Linked DNA regions of Cytobacillus sp. IB215665. Each later gene encodes a partner of the first gene's protein in a complex. Links are inferred from orthologs where the notes say so. Each region holds a gene or a part of one and is shown in the gene's direction. Other genes may lie near its edges.

What was found. The genes of interacting proteins can lie anywhere in the genome.
Region 2: the proteins of pcrA (region 1) and uvrB are in contact, whole or in part, in a crystal structure (PDB 7EGT), measured with the Thermus thermophilus proteins. The link is inferred for Cytobacillus sp. IB215665 from one-to-one orthologs. Residues at the interface, in WP_096412145.1 of Thermus thermophilus: His654, Arg656, Phe657, Gln666, Asp668, Glu669, Lys680, Arg681, Leu682, Ser683, Lys685, Tyr686, Ala687; in WP_096411307.1 of Thermus thermophilus: Glu23, Leu25, Arg26, Asp27, Gly28, Glu29, Arg30, Phe31, Arg55, Glu326, Asp327, Phe328, Glu379, Ser382, Gln383, His398, Gly400, Arg401.

Annotation. Positions count from the first base shown.
Region 1 is NZ_JAXBME010000005.1:19,433-27,375, forward strand. What follows is about bases 740-3,685. They hold pcrA (DNA helicase PcrA), read left to right. Parts: upstream 740-1,083; coding sequence 1,084-3,288; downstream 3,289-3,685. Other genes in these bases: SLH52_RS08370 (heptaprenylglyceryl phosphate synthase), read left to right, coding at 740-1,023; ligA (NAD-dependent DNA ligase LigA), read left to right, coding at 3,440-3,685. Outside these bases: more of SLH52_RS08370, read left to right, coding at 337-739; more of ligA, read left to right, coding at 3,686-5,446; SLH52_RS08385 (CamS family sex pheromone protein), read left to right, coding at 5,460-6,650; pruA (L-glutamate gamma-semialdehyde dehydrogenase), read left to right, coding at 6,969-7,943. UniProt on the Escherichia coli protein: A helicase with DNA-dependent ATPase activity. Unwinds DNA duplexes with 3'-5' polarity. Translocates on single-stranded DNA with 3'-5' polarity. Initiates unwinding more efficiently from a nicked substrate than double-stranded DNA.
Region 2 is NZ_JAXBME010000001.1:411,213-415,096, forward strand. What follows is about bases 893-3,884. They hold uvrB (excinuclease ABC subunit UvrB), read left to right. Parts: upstream 893-1,396; coding sequence 1,397-3,373; downstream 3,374-3,884. Other genes in these bases: uvrA (excinuclease ABC subunit UvrA), read left to right, coding at 3,384-3,884. In the rest of the region: SLH52_RS01710 (heavy metal translocating P-type ATPase), read left to right, coding at 1-689. UniProt on the Escherichia coli protein: The UvrABC repair system catalyzes the recognition and processing of DNA lesions. A damage recognition complex composed of 2 UvrA and 2 UvrB subunits scans DNA for abnormalities.

The DNA of each region.
Region 1 (7,943 bases):
GTAAACTTTGTTGCTATTTGAGACTAATTTAGGACAGCAACAATTGAATTTATGTAATGAACCTTATTTAAAATGAGCAAAGAAGCTAGTTTATACCCATCTATTACTTAGAATGAAAAACAACAATTAATGTGAAAACAGACAAAAGAAAAAATACTTAATACTTATTTCCAGCGCGTATGAAATTTTCTATCCGCACATTTGAGGTCACTTAACTCATATATCGGAGTGTAGATCACCCTTAAAAAAGGAGTTGTGCTTGGTGGGAATACCTGTGCGCGAGCACTTTTCTGTTATAATAGTTTAATGGATATTTGATTGGAGGAAGCATAGGTAATGTATGATTATAGGGAATGGCGTCATGTCTTTAAGCTTGACCCAAATAAAGAGATTTCAGATGAACATTTAGAAAGAATATGTGAATCAGGTACTGATGCAGTTCTTGTTGGGGGTAGTGATGGTGTCACACTTGAAAATGTACTACATTTAATGTCAAGAATTCGACGTTATACAGTTCCTTGCGTACTTGAGATTTCTACAATTGCTTCTGTAACCCCAGGGTTTGATTTTTATTTTATTCCTACTGTATTAAACAGCCAAAATATTCAATGGACCATTGGTATGCACCATCAAGCTATTAAAGAGTATGGAGATATTATGAATTGGGAAGAAATTTTAGTTGAAGGATACTGCATATTAAATGGTGACAGTAAAGCAGCACAACTAACAGAAGCTAACACTTCCATATCAAATGAAGATGTGATTGCATATGCACGGATCGCCGAAAATTTATATCACCTACCAATTTTTTATCTTGAATATAGCGGAACATACGGTGATGTAAACATTGTTAAAGATGTCAAAAACGAGTTATCTCATACGAGGTTATTTTATGGTGGCGGAATTTCATCAAAGGAACATGCCTTGGAGATGGCTAAGTATGCAGATACGATAGTAGTTGGTAATATTATTTATTCAAATATTGATGCTGCTCTGGAAACTGTTGAAGTAATAAAAGAGTAGTTTGTCAAAATGTTAAATATACGATAAAATAGAACGTACGTTTGTATAGGCGGTGAGGACATGCAGTATATTAGTGAAAGATTGTTAACAGGATTAAATCCACAGCAACAAGAGGCAGTAAAGGCAACAGATGGGCCACTTCTGATCATGGCAGGAGCAGGTAGCGGTAAGACTAGGGTATTAACGCATCGAATCGCATATTTGATGACAGAAAAAGAAATTGCTCCGTGGAATATTTTAGCGATTACTTTTACAAACAAAGCGGCAAGAGAAATGAAGGACCGTATTCAATCACTTCTAGGCCCAGCCGCTGAAGAAATTTGGATATCTACGTTTCATTCTATGTGTGTACGAATTTTACGTAAGGATATTGACAGAATTGGTATAAATCGAAATTTCTCAATTCTAGATTCTTCAGATCAGCAATCAGTCGTAAAAAACATACTTAAAGAAAAGAATATTGACCCTAAAAAGTTTGACCCTCGAACGATTTTATCAACAATTAGTAGTGCCAAAAATGAATTGATTGACGCTGAAGAATATAGTAAGCAAACGGGTAGCTATTATGAAGAAACAGTAAGTAATGTATATAGTGAATATGAAAGCCGTCTTAGAAAGAATCAAGCGCTAGACTTCGATGATCTCATTATGTCTACTATTCACTTATTTAAACGTGTACCAGAAGTGCTTGAATATTACCAGCGCAAGTTTCAGTATATTCATGTTGATGAGTACCAAGATACGAACCGCGCCCAATATATGCTCGTAAAAATGTTAGCAGAACGACTAGAAAATTTATGTGTCGTAGGTGATTCTGACCAGTCTATTTATCGATGGCGTGGAGCGGACATTGCAAATATCTTATCTTTTGAAAAAGACTACCCAGATGCAAATGTTATATTATTAGAACAAAATTATCGATCATCTAAACGCATCTTGCAAGCAGCAAATAAGGTGATTGAACAAAATATGAACAGAAAGCCTAAAAATCTTTGGACAGATAATCCAGAAGGTAATAGGATTTCATATTACCGTGCAAATAATGAATTTAGTGAAGCTCAGTATGCTGCTGGAAAAATCAATGACCTTGTGGGTAGTGGAAGCAAGAAGCTTTCGGATTTTGCAATTTTATACAGAACAAATGCACAATCTAGGGTTGTGGAGGAAGTATTATTAAAATCAAATATCAACTATACAATCGTTGGTGGTATTAAGTTCTATGACCGTAAGGAAATAAAAGATATTCTTGCTTATTTACGTGTGATTGCCAACCCCGACGACGATATTAGTATAACGAGGGTTATTAATGTACCAAAACGTGGGGTAGGAGCTGCCTCTGTAGATAAAATTGCAAACTATGCGATCGCCAATGAGTTATCATTGTTTCAGGCCCTTGGGGAAATAGACATGATTGGTGTAAGTACGAGAGTTAAAAATGCCCTAACAGATTTTCGTAATATGATTCACCATTGGACTAGCATGCAAGAGTATTTATCTATAACGGAGTTAGTTGAAGAAGTCCTCGAAAAAAGTGGCTATCGAGAAATGTTAAAAAATGAAAAGACGCTAGAATCACAGAGCAGATTAGAAAATATAGAAGAATTTTTATCGGTTACAACAAATTTTGAAAAGCAAAATGATGATAAAAGTTTAGTCGCATTTCTAACTGATCTTGCTCTAGTTGCAGATATCGACCGTTTAGATGAAGAGGAAGAGCAGGATAAGGAAGCTGTCGTTCTTATGACTTTACATTCAGCAAAAGGACTTGAGTTCCCTGTTGTATTTCTATTAGGCATGGAAGAAGGAGTTTTTCCACATAGTCGTTCACTTGATGAAGAGGCTGAAATGGAGGAAGAACGTCGACTAGCTTATGTTGGAATTACACGTGCAGAAAAAGAACTACATTTGTCAAATGCTGAAATGAGAACCTTGTTTGGACGAACGACGATGAATAGTGAATCGAGGTTTATAGGAGAAATTCCTGAAGAATTACTCGATGTTATCGTAGATAGTCAAAAGCAAAATACCCCATTCACATCTAGAAGTTCCATGTCAAAAACTAGCTTCAAATCAGTAGCAAAATCAACTGGTGGAGATACGATTGAATGGCAAGTAGGTGACAAAGCTTCACATAAAAAGTGGGGAACTGGGACAGTGGTTAGTGTAAAAGGAGAAGGTGAAGGAAAAGAGCTGGATATAGCTTTTCCAAGTCCAACAGGTATAAAGCGCTTGTTAGCTAAATTTGCTCCTATTACTAAATCTTAAGATCCAAGTATAGAAGTAGGCTTTTTACAATTGAATGAACTAAAGAGATTTACTTTGTGTAATAGTAAGTCAGAAAAATTATTTACATCTCTTTATCCAATAACGATGTTATAAACTCTAAAAGTGTGTATTTATGAAGGAGGGTGAACAGATGGATCGACAAATAGCGATAAAACGTGTACAAGAATTGAGTACATTAATAACTAAATACAACTATGAGTATCATGTACTAGACCAACCGACAGTTTCTGATTACGAATATGATCAATTAATGCAAGAATTACTTGAGATTGAAGAACAGTTTCCAGATCTTAAATCAGCTGACTCTCCTTCACAGCGCGTTGGGGGGAAAGTACTAGATTCATTTTCGAAAGTGGAACATGATGTGCCGATGCTTAGTCTTGGAAACGCATTTAATGAAGTTGATTTATTTGATTTTGATCGACGTGTACGTCAAGAAGTAGGGGACGAAATTAGATATGTTTGTGAACTGAAGATAGATGGTTTAGCTGTATCACTCAAATACGAAGACGGGGTATTTGTTCGCGGTGCGACAAGGGGAGACGGTACCGTTGGAGAAGAGATCACAGCTAATTTAAAGACCATTCGATCAATTCCATTGCGTCTAAATAAGCCAGTTAGTTTGGAAGTTCGTGGAGAAGCTTATATGTCAAAGTCCTCATTTAAGAAATTAAATGAGGGCAGAATACAGCTAGGAGAAGAACCATTTGCAAATCCTCGAAATGCAGCAGCTGGGTCGCTTAGACAACTTGACACAAAAATAGCAGCCTCTAGAAATTTGTCTATATTTATATATAATATCGCGGAAGTGAGTGCTACAAATATCCAGTCTCATAGTGAAGGGTTAGCTTTTTTGGAGAATATAGGTTTTAAAGTGAGTAACGAGAAAAAAATTTGTGGGAATATAGAGGATGTTATCGAGTATGTTTTAAGCTGGCATGAAAAACGTCCGAACCTTGCTTATGATATAGATGGCATAGTTATTAAGGTTGATTCTTTGGAACAACAAGATCAGTTAGGCGCTACTGCTAAAAGTCCTCGTTGGGCAATTGCTTACAAATTTCCAGCTGAAGAAGTTGTTACAAAGCTATTAGAAATTGAGCTTAGTGTTGGACGCACTGGTGTGATTACACCTACAGCTATTTTAGAGCCTGTGCAAGTAGCTGGGACAACTGTACAAAGAGCATCTCTGCACAATGAAGATTTGATTCGAGAAAAAGACATTAAAATTGGCGATTACGTTACGATTAAAAAAGCCGGAGACATTATACCAGAAGTTGTCAATGTTATTGTTGAAAAGCGCTCTGGAGATGAGTTAAGCTTCCATATGCCTACACATTGCCCAGAGTGTAATAGTGAGCTTGTTAGGTTAGAGGAAGAAGTTGCGTTAAGATGTATTAACCCTAAATGTCCTGCTCAAATTCGTGAAGGGCTGATTCACTTTGTATCTCGAAATGCGATGAATATAGATGGTTTAGGTGAAAAAGTCATCACACAACTATTTGCGAATCAGTTGATTGTGGATGTTGCTGATTTATATAAGTTAACTAAGGAAGAGTTGCTAAATCTGGAACGTATGGGTGAGAAATCGGCTACAAATCTCATTCAAGCCATAAACAATTCGAAGCATAATTCATTAGAGCGTTTATTATTTGGTCTAGGGATTCGCCATGTTGGAGCAAAGGCTGCTAAGACATTGGCTATGGAATTTGAGACAATTGAAAAACTTCAAGCAGCAACATTCGAACAGTTAATTAGCATAAATGAAATTGGAGAAAAAATGGCTGAATCGATTGTTACATATTTATCAAGCTCTGAAGTTCAAGCATTGATTGAGGAACTGAACAGCTTAGGGGTAAATACAAGCTTTACTGGAGTAAAAGCCCTTTCATCAGAAAGCGGCGATTCATTTTTTGCAGGAAAAACAGTTGTATTAACTGGGAAGCTTGAACAACTTACTAGAAACGATGCAAAAGAAAAGATTGAAGCTTTAGGCGGAAAAGTAACGGGAAGTGTGAGTAAAAGTACTAATTTAGTCATTGCAGGTGAAGCAGCAGGTTCTAAATTAACTAAGGCTAAACAGCTCTCAATAGAAGTTTGGGACGAACAACGATTAATTACGGAATTTGAAAAATAAGAGGTGTATGATATTGCGGAAAATTATTGCCTTAACTTTATCAACATTATTACTACTCTCTGCGTGTGCACCGAAGTTTGAGAAGCAACAAGAAATTGTTAATGAATCAGAAGATACAACTGAACAAGCAATCATTCCTAAGTATCAAATTTCTGATCAGTTTTATCGAACAGTTTTAACTGAGGATAATCAAATCAAACCAAGTGAATCAAGAGGGCTGGTTGTTTCAGGACTCAATACACGATATGACATAGATGAAGTGGAACGAGGACTTATGCGCATTGCACAAGATACCTTTTCTCCAGATGAATATTTTTTCCAAGAAGGACAGTATTTAGATCGCCAGACGGTCCAAAGCTGGTTAAGTCGAAAATTGACACCAGAACAGCTTCAAGAAAAACTTAACGAGGATCCAAATTATGTAGATTTAGGGTTAAATCCAAGTATTGATACGACTGCTAATGCAACTCTCACAGATTTAAATCAAGAAAGTCCTATCTATCTTGCACATATTTTAGAACATAATTATTTAGTAGAGAAAGATGAACAAACTGTTGAATTAGGCGGGATTGTCATAGGTCTTGCATTAAACTCGGTTCATTATTACAAACAAGAGCAAGGATATGATAGAGAAGTTAACATTGATCGATCTGTGCTTGAGAAAGAGGGTAAGAAGATTGCCGAAGAAGTTGTAAGGCGAGTGAAATTAATAGACGGGCTTGGGAATATTCCAATTGTTGTAGCATTATTTGAGCAACAAAGCAAATCTTCGATTGTACCCGGAAATTTCTTTACACAAGGAAATGTTAAAGCAGATAGTTCATCTATTGATAAATGGTCTGATATTAATGAAAAATATTATTTATTTCCTTCCGACGACGCTGAAAACGAACATCGTGAGGATGTCGTTACATTTAATAGGCTTAAAGATAGCATTGCTCAATTTTTCCCAAACTACACAGGTATTATCGGCAAAGGGTTCTACAAAGATGATACTCTTCAACAAATGACGATAGAAATACCGATGCAATTCTATGGTAAGTCAGAAGTCATTGGCTTTACGCAATACGTAACAAATGAGGCCATGGAAATATTCCCTAACTATATATCCTTGCAGATGTATATATCATCAGTTAGAGGCCAAGAAAGTATTGTTATTCGTGAAGCTGGTGAAGAAGAACCTTTCGTTCATATTTTTCAATAATAAGTCTCAGAAACAAGTTCAAAAATACATCGAGAGTTTCGTAACATCTTATCTTCTAAAAAATGGTTACATGGACAGCTACACTGCTTTGGATTACGTCACTTAGTAACTGAGTCTAAACAAAATGATGATGATGTTACAAACTCTCTTATTTTACGTGTAATTGTACTATGACCTGAATAAAAAGAGCATAGTTAAAGTGTACTATTCTTTTTAAAATTCCGACTATTTACACCATGTTTGATGTAACTGATTTTATCAGTTAGAATGGTAAATGTAATGTGTGTAAACGCTTAAAACAGTGGGGAGGAACGAAAAATGGTATTACCATACAAGCATGAACCATTTGTTGACTTTACTGTAGAGGAAAACAAACAAGCATTTGAAGCAGGGCTTGCAACTGTTGAATCTTATTTAGGTAAAGATTATCCGCTAATTATTGGTGGGGAACGAATTACAACTGAGGATAAAATCACTTCAGTAAATCCTGCACAAAAAGATGAACTAATTGGTACTGTATCAAAAGCTAATCAAAAACTTGCTGAAAAAGCAATGCAAGTTGCTGACGAAACATTTAAAACATGGCGTAAATCAAAGCCGGAAATGCGAGCGGACATTTTATTCCGTGCTGCGGCAATCATTCGACGTCGTAAGCATGAGTTTTCAGCATTACTTGTTAAAGAAGCAGGTAAACCTTGGAGAGAGGCGGATGCTGACACTGCTGAGGCTATTGATTTCTTGGAATATTATGGACGTCAAATGCTATCGTTAAAAGATGGTGTTCCAATTGAAAGTCGCAAAATTGAATATAATCGATACAACTACATACCTCTTGGAGTAGGTGTCATCATATCACCGTGGAATTTCCCGTTTGCAATTATGGCTGGTATGACAACAGCTGCACTTGTATCTGGAAATACCGTTTTATTAAAACCAGCTAGCACAACACCAGTTGTTGCAGCGAAGTTCATGGAAGTACTAGAAGAAGCAGGGCTTCCAGCAGGCGTTGTAAACTACATTCCAGGTAGTGGTGCAGAGGTTGGTGACTACTTGGTGGATCACCCTCGTACACGTTTCATAAGTTTCACGGGTTCTCGTGATGTAGGTGTACGTATTAATGAACGTGCAGCAAAAGTTCACGATGGACAACTTTGGTTAAAACGTGTTATTGCTGAAATGGGTGGAAAAGACACGATAGTAGTAGATAAAGAAGCTGACCTAGAATTAGCAGCACAATCAATTGTTGCTTCAGCATTTGGCTTCTCCGGTCAAAAATGTTCAGCTTGCTCTCGT
Region 2 (3,884 bases), on another replicon or contig:
TTAGTGACAAAACTTATTTTGTCGGTAATGAAAAAAGTATGCCTCACATACACTTTGATGAAAATAAACAGTTAGATATTGATCGCCTAAAGAGCGAAGGGCTCACACTAGTTATCGTCGCTGATCAACAGCATGTGTTAGGAATCTTTGGTATATCTGACGAGATACGTGAGGAAAGTAAAGTTGTTATGAAAGAGCTCCACAAAAAGGGTATAAAACATACAATTATGCTTACGGGTGATCACGGGAAAACAGCTGAAAAGGTAGCTAGAATAGTAGGCGTAACAGATTTTTACGCAAACCTTCTTCCAGAAGAAAAAGTAGATAAAATAAGAAATATACATGAGCATGGACAAGTAGCGATGATTGGTGACGGTATAAATGATGCACCTGCTCTAGCGGTCGCTGATCTTGGCATAGCGATGGGAAAAGGAACAGATAGTGCGATTGAAACGGCTGATATTGTTTTAATGCAAGACCATCTAGGTAAACTGCCCAGTGCTGTATCCATTGCGAAAAAGGTGAATAGAACGATTAAACTTAATATCACTTTAGCACTAGGGTTAAAAGTCATTGCGCTTTTATTAACAATCCCTGGCTGGCTAACTTTATGGATTGCCATTCTAGCAGACATGGGCGCCACAATCCTCGTGACACTCATTAGCTTAACAATTATGCTAGAAAAATAAGGGGTCTGACTCCCGCTGCGTTAATGTGTTGTAGCAGCTAGGGTCAGACCCTATAGTTTTGTATAATGATGTAGAATTAATTCAGTAATAAGAAAGTTTTTGCGGAAATACAAATACTCCTATTGTAGAGATGAGAGCATAATTATCCCCATCTATCAGAAATGTATAGCTCAAGAAAGCTGCTATTATAAAATAAATACCATACTATTGGATGAGAAAATGAAGCTTTTTCTTAAGTGTAAGTTACAATTTATTGATGTTTACCTTTCCCTGTGCTTGCTAAGTTTTCTTTAAAACTCTACATAATGCCATTCTACGATAAATAACAGAAACCTCTAAAAAATATACGAGGAGCGATACCCCGAGTGCAAACCTAGAAGTTATCCATTTAATATCATTTTCATCCATTTTAATCTTGTATCAATAAAAAATGTTGTTTCGTACTAACATATAAACAAGTACACAACTAGAGTTTCGCGGCATCTTTTCTTCTATAAAACGATGACTGTTAAGTAAAATGATGTTTTAATCTTCAATTATAGCAACTATTGCGACAAAGTTTACGAAAGGTGCCCTGTTATTTTCTTTCTTTAAAGTAATGGTGATTTGTTAAAAAACGAATATAAGTTCGTATTTTTGTTTAATTAATGATAAAATATGGTACAATGATAATACAACTACTACGGGATTGGGGGCTTTCGTCAAAAATGGATCAGTTCGAGTTAGTCTCAGCTTTTAAACCGTCTGGTGACCAGCCACAGGCAATTACTGAAATTGTAGACGGTATTACACAAAAGAAAAAGCATCAAACATTATTAGGGGCAACTGGTACGGGAAAAACGTTTACGATCTCTAATGTAATTAAGGAAGTTAATAAACCTACTTTAATTATTGCTCATAATAAAACGCTTGCAGGACAGCTATATAGTGAGTTTAAAGAGTTTTTTCCTAATAATGCTGTGGAATATTTTGTTAGTTATTATGACTATTATCAACCTGAAGCGTATGTTCCACAAACCGATACTTTTATTGAAAAGGACGCCAGTATAAACGATGAAATTGATAAGCTGCGTCACTCAGCAACTTCTTCATTACTTGAACGGAAGGACGTTATTATTATTGCGAGTGTATCTTGCATATATGGTCTAGGTTCCCCAGAGGAATATAGTGAGCTCGTCGTGTCATTACGTGTTGGAATGGAAATAGAGCGTGATCAAATGCTTAGAAAACTCGTCGATGTTCAATATGACAGAAATGATATTGACTTTAAGAGAGGAACGTTTCGGGTACGTGGAGACGTAGTTGAAATCTTTCCAGCATCACGAGACGAACATTGTATACGCATAGAATTTTTTGGAGATGAGATTGATCGTATACGTGAAGTCGACGCTTTAACAGGGGAAATTATCGGTGAGCGTGAACACGTGGCTATTTTTCCTGCATCACATTTCGTAACACGAGAAGAAAAAATGCAAATTGCCATGAAAAATATTGAACAAGAACTTGAAGAGCGTTTGAAAGAGCTTCGTGACGATGACAAATTACTTGAAGCCCAAAGAATTGAGCAACGTACTAGATATGATCTGGAAATGATGAGGGAAATGGGTTTTTGTTCTGGAATTGAAAATTATTCGCGGCATTTAACACTCCGTGAAGCGGGATCCACACCATATACGCTGATTGATTATTTTCCTGATGATTTTCTAATTGTTATTGACGAATCACATGTGTCATTACCACAAATTCGAGGTATGTTTAACGGTGATAAAGCTCGAAAGCAGATGCTTGTAGATCATGGTTTTCGGTTGCCATCAGCATTAGATAACCGCCCGTTACGTTTTGAAGAGTTTGAGGAGCATGTGAACCAAATAGTCTATGTATCAGCAACACCTGGTCCTTATGAATTGGAGCATTCTCCTGAAATGGTTCAACAGATTATTCGCCCAACAGGGTTATTAGATCCATTAATCGATGTGCGCCCAATTGAAGGACAAATTGATGACCTTATCGGGGAAATTCAAGTGCGTATAGCGAGAAAAGAACGCGTGCTAGTTACAACATTGACAAAGAAAATGTCAGAGGACCTAACAGATTACCTCAAAGAAATAGGCATAAAAGTTACATATCTCCACTCAGAAATTAAAACGCTTGAACGAATAGAGATTATACGTGATCTCCGACTTGGTAAATTTGATGTACTCGTTGGTATAAATTTATTAAGGGAAGGTTTAGATATACCAGAAGTTTCTCTAGTTACTATTTTAGACGCCGATAAAGAAGGATTCTTAAGATCGGAAAGGTCGCTAATCCAGACAATGGGAAGGGCTGCACGTAATGAAAACGGTAGAGTCATTATGTATGCCGATCATGTGACCAATTCAATGGATATTGCCATTAAAGAGACGAAGCGGCGTCGTGAAATACAAGAAGCTCATAACAAAAAGCACGGCATTACGCCAAAAACAATAAGAAAAGAAGTCCGAGATGTCATACAGGCAACTTATGCAGCGGAAAATCAAGAAACATACGAAACAAACAAACCAAAAGTAAAAATGACCAAAACAGAACGACAAAAGCTAATTGCAGATATGGAAAAAGAAATGAAGGATGCTGCAAAAGCACTCCACTTCGAACGTGCAGCTGAACTGCGTGACATATTGATCGAGTTAAAAGCGGAAGGATGAAAATAAGAGCATGGTAAAGGATAAAATCATTGTCAAAGGAGCTAGAGCTCATAATTTAAAAGACATCGACGTCACAATACCAAGAGACCAGCTTGTTGTCTTAACTGGTCTCTCTGGTTCAGGTAAATCTTCGTTAGCATTTGATACCATTTATGCGGAAGGTCAACGGCGCTATGTTGAATCATTATCAGCATATGCACGTCAATTCTTAGGACAAATGGACAAACCTGATGTCGATGCAATCGATGGGCTTTCTCCAGCCATATCGATAGACCAAAAAACGACAAGTCGTAACCCTCGATCAACAGTCGGTACAGTTACTGAAATATATGATTATTTAAGGCTATTATATGCTCGTGTAGGACGTCCAGTATGTCCTAATCATCATATAGAAATTACATCTCAAACGATAGAGCAGATGGTTGATCGCATTTTGCAATACCCTGAGAGAACGAAAATGCAAGTTCTTGCTCCAATCGTTTCCGGGCGTAAAGGGACACATGTGAAGACT